One region of the Hyphomicrobium sp. B1 genome, then DNA from elsewhere that is predicted to be linked to it. Evidence: riboswitches for the same ligand, from Rfam matches in the RefSeq annotation. Region 1 holds a riboswitch; the other holds the start of a gene.

Region 1 (4,037 bases):
ATCCTTGCGGATGTTCTCGACCTTGACGCGGGCGCGCATGATGATCGAGCCGCGGCCCTTGTGGTAGGCATTGAGAATGCCGCCGCGGCCGAGGATGATGCCAGCCGTCGGGAAGTCCGGGCCCTGGATGATCTGGGTCAGGTCTTCGAGACTGACCTCGGGATTGTCGAGGTCGGCGATGCAGGCATCGATGACTTCGCCGAGGTTGTGCGGCGGGATGTTGGTTGCCATGCCGACCGCGATGCCGCCTGCGCCGTTGACGAGCAGGTTCGGGAATTTCGAGGGCAGGACGGTTGGCTCTTGAATCGTACCGTCGTAGTTGTCGCGATAATCGACGGTGTCGTTGTCGAGGTCATCGAGCATGAAGCCCGCGACCTTGGCGAGACGCGATTCCGTGTAGCGTTCGGCTGCAGGCGGATCGCCGTCGATGGAGCCGAAGTTGCCTTGGCCGTCGACGAGGGGCACGCGCATGGAGAAATCCTGCGCGAGGCGCACGAGCGCGTCGTAGATCGCAAGGTTGCCGTGCGGGTGATATTTGCCCATCACTTCGCCGACGATGCGCGCCGACTTGACGTATTTTTTGTTCCAGTCGAGCCCGAGTTCGTTCATCGCGAAGAGAATGCGGCGGTGGACGGGCTTTAAGCCATCGCGCACGTCAGGGAGCGCGCGGGAAATGATGACGCTCATCGCGTAGTCGAGATAGGAGCGTTTCATCTCGTCCGAGATGGAGATCGGGCGGATGTCGCTCGGCTCGCGGCCGGACGGATTTTCTTCGTCGTTATTGTCGGTCAAAGTCAGCTCTTTCCGGGATGAGATCGGCGGGGGTGATACGCACCAGCGGCCGACGGGAAACCAGTGCTTATACTGTAGCCGAAACGGAAACCGAATGCCACCTGCGCGGCGTCGTGCCACGGCTCCACAGAATTTAGAAAATCTCTTTCATATCAAAAGGTTATTGAGTCATGTTTGGGCGTGTTGCGATTGCCGCCGTGAAGCGCCGGCGAGATCGCGGCGAACGGCGTGGAATGGTGGCAGAATCGGTGCGCTGAAGACTGCGCGGCGCATGCCTCCACGGGCCGCCCGCGGGCGTTTTCGCGATGGCTGACGGCCTCGGCTTTTCACGCGGAACGGCATTTCGTTCACTGCGTTGGCGAAGCAGGAACAAGTTGCAAAAAGCAAAACATCCGGCGCACAGCGTCGGAGAGAGGACTGTTATGCGCGCGATATTCGCTGGCTGTGCAATTGCATTGTCGCCGATGCTGATCGAGATGGCGTTTGCGGCGGAAGAGGTTGGGCCGGAAGCGTTCAATAACAATTGCCGGACCTGCCATTCGTGGAAGGAGGGCGACAATCGCCTCGGCCCGACTTTGCACGGCATTATCGGTCGCAAAGCGGGAACGGCTGAGGGGTTCAATTATTCGAATGCGATGAAGTCGTCAGGCATCACGTGGGATGAGGCGACGCTCGATAAGTTCATCACCAACCCGAATGCGGTCGTTCCCAATAACAACATGAAGCCGTTCAGCGGCGTCGGCGACGCGGCGACGCGCAAGCAGATCATCGATTTTCTGAAGAGCAATCCGAAGTGAATTTGCGCGCGGGGAGAATGAATTTACCGTGTGCGGTGAATTCGGCCTGCTTAATTCTTGCGGTCCGCAGCATCTGATTTGCGCCCAGTCGTATTTGCGCTGTGGCCCAGCCGGCCTCACTGTCAATCACGAATGTTCGCGCAGACGTGACAATTTGCATTGACTTCGTGATTGCATTGCTCAATGTTCCCGGCCTGGGAATGGAATCTCCCGTAAAACCGCCCCGATGGCTGATGATTCCTACTGCGTTGATGTCCTCATTCTTCGAGTGAGGCCGCGGTAGGATCGTTTCTATTTTCCTGCCACGGGAGAGGCGTGTCTCTTTCATCAACTCAGAAGTCGGGGGGATGGAGGAGACAGTCGAGTGGTTGAGCTTTCCACGCTTGCAACCCCTCTCTTCTGAAACTCCTTCATCCTCCCGGCGACGGCCGAGTGGGCTCAGCTGCGTCGCGATAAGCGACGCTAGCACATGGAGGAAGTAATGAGGAAGTGGGCTAGCTCCACGGCCGCCGTTGCTCTGCTGGCAATTTCGTCGCCGGCCTGGGCCAATGAGGACGTGATTAAACTATCGCAAGACCCCAATAACTGGGCCATTCAGTCGGGCGATTATAGTGGTCATCGCTATTCCAAGCTTGACCAGATCAACACCGAAAACGTCGGTCAGCTGAAAGTGGCTTGGACGTTCTCGACGGGCGTTCTTCGCGGCCATGAAGGCGGTCCGCTCGTCGTCGGCGACGTCATGTACGTCCACACGGCATTTCCGAACATCGTCTATGCCTTGGATCTCGCGCACGAACAGAAGATCATCTGGAAGTACGTGCCGAAGCAGGACCCGTCGGTTATTCCGGTCATGTGCTGCGACACGGTCAACCGCGGCGTGCAGTATGCCGAAGGCAAGATCTTCCTCCATCAGGCCGACACCGCCCTCGTCGCTCTCGACGCGAAAACGGGTAAGGAACTGTGGAAGGTCGTCGACGGCGATCCGAAGAAGGGCGAAACGGGCACGGGTGCTCCGCTTGTCGTCAAGGATAAGGTCATCATCGGCATCTCGGGCGCCGAATTCGGCGTTCGCTGCCATCTGACCGCTTACGACATCAACACCGGTAAGAAGGTGTGGCGCGCCTACTCGATGGGTCCCGACTCCGACATCCTCGTCGATCCGGAGAAGACCATGTCGCTCGGCAAGCCGGTCGGCAAAGACTCCTCGCTCAAGACCTGGAACGGCGATGAGTGGAAGATCGGTGGCGGTTCGACCTGGGGCTACATGTCCTACGATCCGGCACTAAACCTGATCTACTACGGCACGGGTAACCCTTCGACCTGGAACGCGGCTCAGCGTGCGGGACCGGATGGCAAGCCGATCGATCAGAAGTGGTCGATGACCTACTTCGCGCGCGACGTCGACACCGGTATCGCCAAGTGGGCCTACCAGATGACGCCGTTCGACGAGTGGGACTATGACGGTATCAACGAGTCTCTGCTCGCGACGATGAACATCAAGGGCAAGGAGCACAAGACGCTGACGCACTTCGACCGTAACGGCTTTGCTTATACGATCGATCGCGTCACGGGTGAGCCGCTCGTTGCCGAGAAGTATGATCCGATCGTCAACTGGGCGACCGGCATCGATCTCGACAAGTCGAGCCCGAACTACGGCCGTCCGATCCGCGTGAAGAAGTACTCGACGTTCGCGAACGGTACGGATTTTAACACGAAGGGCATCTGCCCTGCGGCTCTCGGAACGAAAGATCAGCAACCGGCTTCCTATTCGGAGCTGACTCACCTGTTCTACGTGCCGACGAACCACGTCTGCATGGACTACGAACCGTTCAAGGTTTCGTACACGGCCGGTCAGCCTTACGTCGGCGCCACGCTTTCGATGTTCCCCGGTCCGGATAAGCCGGAGCGCATGGGTAACTTCATCGCGTGGGATGGCGCTAAGGGTAAGATCGTCTGGTCGGATCCGGAGCAGTTCTCGGTGTGGTCAGGTGCTCTGACGACGGCCGGCGGCGTCGCCTTCTACGGCACGCTCGAAGGCTACTTCAAGGCCGTCGACCAGAAGACCGGCAAGCTGCTTTACAAGTTCAAGACGCCGTCGGGCATTATCGGTAACGCGATGACCTACATGCACGATGGCAAGCAGTACGTTGCTGTGCTTTCGGGCGTTGGTGGCTGGGCCGGTATCGGTCTTGCTGCCGGCTTGACGAACCCGACCGATGGTCTCGGTGCCGTCGGCGGCTACTCGGGCCTGTCGGACTACACCAACCTCGGCGGTTCTCTGACTGTCTTCTCGCTGCCTTAGCGCTTCCTCCGTGACAGAAACGTCATAGGCTGCGAGCAACTTGGCCGGCGCGTTTTCGAACGTGCCGGTCCTTTGGCGATGTGGCTCCGCGCGAATGTGATCGCGGGGCCACCTCCGCCGTTTAAGTCCTGCGAAATGCCACGCGG
Region 2 (4,037 bases), 180 kb from region 1:
TCGCACCGTCGATTGCGAGCGACGCGGGGTCATACCGTCAGTCCATCTGGCGCTCCCGGGTGATGCGCAACACGATGCGAGCCTGCCTGCTCTGGATGCCTCAACTGCCGGATAAAGCGCCATCGTGCGGTGCATTCATGCATAACCTAAGCTCCGATCATCCCTCGCCGATCCCGCACTTGCGCCCAACGCGAAAGCCTTTACCGGCGCTGAAATTCCGGACTAGATTTGAAGCGGCTCTACGCTTCCAGGAAGGTTCGGCGCAATGGCAACGCAGGCAATCGTCAAGACAACGTGTCCCCGGGACTGTTACGACGCGTGCGGCATAATCGTAAAAATGGCGAGCGACGGCGCGGTGTCGGTTGTCGGCGATCCCAATCACGACATGAGCCGCGGCAAGCTTTGCGGCAAGTGCTCGATTGCCTACAACGGCGTGTGGCGCAGCAAGACGGATCGGCTAACGACTCCGTTGAAGCGCGTCGGCCCGAAAGGATCGGGACAGTTTGACGAGGTCTCCTGGGATGATGCCATATCGGAGATCGCGCAACGGCTACAGAGCATTATCGCGACCGACGGCGGCCAAGCCATCCTGCAAACCCATTACACTGGAACGTGCTCGCTGATCGCCGGGCTGTTTCCGCTGCGTTTCTTCAATCGTATCGGAGCGACTGAAGTCGATCCCGACACCGTCTGCAACAAGGCGGGCCACGTCGCGCTTCAACTCGCGTTCGGGGAATCGACCCGCGGCTTCGACCCGCGCACGGTCAGTTCCAGCAAATGCGTCTTGATCTGGGGGGCGAACCCGTCAGCCTCAGCGCCTCACGTCCATGAGCACTGGGTGGCGCGCAGCGGTGTCCCAACGATCGTCGTCGATCCGATCCGCCACGCTACGGCTGAAGCGGCCGACATTCATCTCCAACTCTTTCCCGGCACCGACGCGGCGCTTGCCTTCGCGATGCTCGCCGTCATCAAATCGGCCGGAAAGCTCGACCGCGATTTTCTTGCACGCCATTGTATCGGCTGGGACGACATCGAACCGCAACTCGACGCTTGCACATTGAGTTGGGCGGAGGCAACGACCGGCGTTCCTGCGGCCCTCATCGAAAAAGCGGCGCTGCTCTACGCGGACGGCCCATCGCTACTATGGATGGGACAAGGCTTCCAGCGCCAGACATTCGGCGGCAACGCCATGCGTTCGGTCGGCCTGCTGCCACCTGCGACGGGCAACATCGGAAAGCTCGGCGCCGGTTTCCTCTATCTCAACGGCTGGGACGCCCGAGGCGTCGACGGCGGTTATCTTTCCGCTTCGCATCTCAACGCCGATCCCCAATCCGTCAGCCATATGGATCTCGCGGCGCGGCTCGAAAGCGGCGAGACGAAAGCGCTCTTCACCTGGAATAACAACATCGCGGCCTCGAGCCCGGAGCAGGCGCGATTGCGCCAGGCGCTGAGGCGCGAGGATCTTCTCCAAGTCACGGTCGATCTATTCCAGACCGATACGGCCGACTACGCGGATTTCGTTCTGCCCGCGGCGAGTTTTCTGGAATTCGACGATGTCGTCATGTCGTATTTTACCCATTCCGTCTCGGCACAGGTCGCAGCCCTTCCGCCGCTAGGAGACGCGCTCCCCAATCAGGAGATCTTCCGGCGCCTTGCGGCTGCAATGGGCCTCACCGATCCTGAACTGCGTGAAACCGATGACGCCATCATCGAAACGATTCTGAGCCAAGCGCGCCCTGGACTCGATTTCAAAACACTTGCAGCCGCAGGCACGATGTACGTGCCGGAAGCCCCGATCGTTCAGTTCGCATCCCACGACTATCGCACGCCGTCAGGAAAGGTCGAAATGACCGGCGCGCAATTTGTCGAGGCCGGATTGCCATCAGCCCCTGCCCCACTATCGGAGTGCCGTCCGGCTATGGGTGAATACCGCATGCTGTCGCCCGCCTCCGAATGGCTCATGAACAGCAGCTACGCCAATGACGGCAAGATCGCCCGCCGTCTGCAAATGTGCGAAGCTTGGCTCAATCCCTCCGACGCCGAAACGATCGGCGTCGAATCCGGGAACCGGTTGCAGGTGAGCAGCAAGACCGGCTCCATCGAGTTGAGTGTTGGCATTTCATCGGCGGTTCCAGCGGGCGTGCTGCTGGCGCCCAAAGGCCAATGGCCGAAAGCATCAGCCTCCGGAGCCAATATCAACGTCCTCAACCCCGGAGAAAAAGCCGACCTCGCTCAAAGCTGCGCCGTGCACAGCATCAACGTCACGCTGGCGAAGTCCCAGATCGCGACTTGACCCCTGCGCCGAAGGAAAGGAGACGCCCTAGGCGTCTTCTTCCAATGTCGTCTGCGCAATTTCCGTTGCGCCGCCGTTGAAGTAGGCGGCGACGAAGTGCCCTGCCGCCACGGCCAGGATGCAAAGCACGACGGACAACCCAATGTTGACCGCAGCGCGCCCGATAGCGCCCGAGCGGAGGAGATCGAGTGTCTGCAGACTGAATGACGAAAAAGTTGTAAAGCCCCCGCAAATCCCCACCATCACGAACAGGCGGAATTCTTCGCTGACCGGATAACGCCCATGCGCCAGGGTCAGCGTGCCGAAAAAGCCTATGATAAATGACCCGGCAATATTGATAAGGATCGTGCCCCACGGCAGCGTGCCGCTGATCGGAAGGGCAAGATACGACCCGGCATACCGACACAAGGTCCCGATAGCTCCGCCGAACATAACGACCAGACATGTCGTGAAATTCATATGAGGCTCCTCTTCAGCATTTCAGCCAACGGCCGTCTCCCGTCGGAAACGGCTATCGTAGGAGTCATCAGCCACAATGGCGGTTATCGGGGGAACCCCATCCCCATCGCTTACTCAAGTACACGATTTTCCGGGCGGCCCAAACTAGCTTGTGTGCGTCACGAGTGCATCGGCGTTTGACAACCTCGGCCAAGTCGCGTCGCATCCCGCCAACGCTTGCAAATAATTAAGGTTCTGGCCACCCTCCGGAAATGTGCCTCGCGCCACCCTCGACGAAATGAGGAGCCACACGGCCTTGCGGATGGTTCAAAACCGCAGCTGGCCCGCTGAGGATGCAAAGCAACCGTGATGTGGAATTGTGATGCGGAATGATACGCGCTCGCGCCTGAGCGCGATTTGGCAACTGACGACGCCCTACTTCTTCTCGAAAGATTCTGGTGTCGTTCGCATCAGCTCCCGATTGAAATTCACCGTTGCGGAACGCTGGATCGGCGGCAGCCTTCTCTTGGTCGTCCTCGCCATCGAATTCGGCCAGGTTGGGCTGTCCGTTTTGCTCAACAGCTGGAACGCCGAGTTCTACAACGCGCTTCAGACGAAAAACGTCGGCGCCTTCTGGCACCAGCTCGCCATATTCTCGGTGATCGCCGCGGCCTTCATTATCTCGTCGGTTTATCAGCTCTATCTCAATCAATGGCTGCAGATCCGGTGGCGGCGCTGGATGACCGAGCGCTATGTTCACCGCTGGCTCCAGAACAGCACCCACTACCGCATGCGTCTTCGCAGCGAGGCAGCCGACAACCCCGACCAGCGTATCGCTGAGGACATCGCACTTTATATCGGACGAACGCTCTCTCTCGGCATTGGCTTCCTGTCGTCGATCACGAGCCTCGTTTCATTCAGCATCATACTGTGGGGAATTTCAGCCGAGGTCCCGCTGCAGATCGCAGGATATCACATCGGCGCCCATGGTTATCTCGTCTGGCTCGCAGCCATATTCGCGCTCGTGGCCAGCGTCGGAGCGCATCTCATCGGCCGCACATTGGCGAGCCTCAACTTTAGTCGCCAGCGGCGCGAAGCCGATTTTCGCTTCGGCTTGGTGCACCTTCGCGAAAACTCCGAACAGATCGCATTGCTGCGCGGCGAGAACGCCGAGCGCAATATCCTGCGCGATCGTTTCTCCGATATCGTAACCAACTGGCACGACATCATGCGGCGCCAGAAATTTCTGACATTCTTCACGACTGGATACAATCAGATCGCCGTCGTGCTGCCGTTCCTCATCATG

Evidence for each region. A riboswitch is a leader RNA that binds a small molecule or an ion and turns the genes downstream of it on or off. The one in region 1 is predicted to bind fluoride.
Region 2: it holds a riboswitch for fluoride, as region 1 does, so the genes downstream of both, crcB (fluoride efflux transporter CrcB) here and RLW55_RS18735 (methanol/ethanol family PQQ-dependent dehydrogenase) in region 1, are expected to answer to the same signal.

Annotation. Positions count from the first base shown of each region.
Region 1 is NZ_CP134871.1:3,925,685-3,929,721, reverse strand. Features, by position in the region: gene gyrA (DNA gyrase subunit A) at 1-792, opposite strand, end outside; gene RLW55_RS18740 (c-type cytochrome) at 1,215-1,589, shown strand; fluoride riboswitch at 1,777-1,839, shown strand; gene RLW55_RS18735 (methanol/ethanol family PQQ-dependent dehydrogenase) at 2,071-3,891, shown strand.
Region 2 is NZ_CP134871.1:3,750,370-3,754,406, forward strand. Features, by position in the region: gene RLW55_RS17890 (molybdopterin-containing oxidoreductase family protein) at 266-2,293, shown strand; gene crcB (fluoride efflux transporter CrcB) at 2,321-2,752, opposite strand; fluoride riboswitch at 2,804-2,866, opposite strand; gene RLW55_RS17900 (ABC transporter ATP-binding protein/permease) at 3,114-4,037, shown strand, end outside.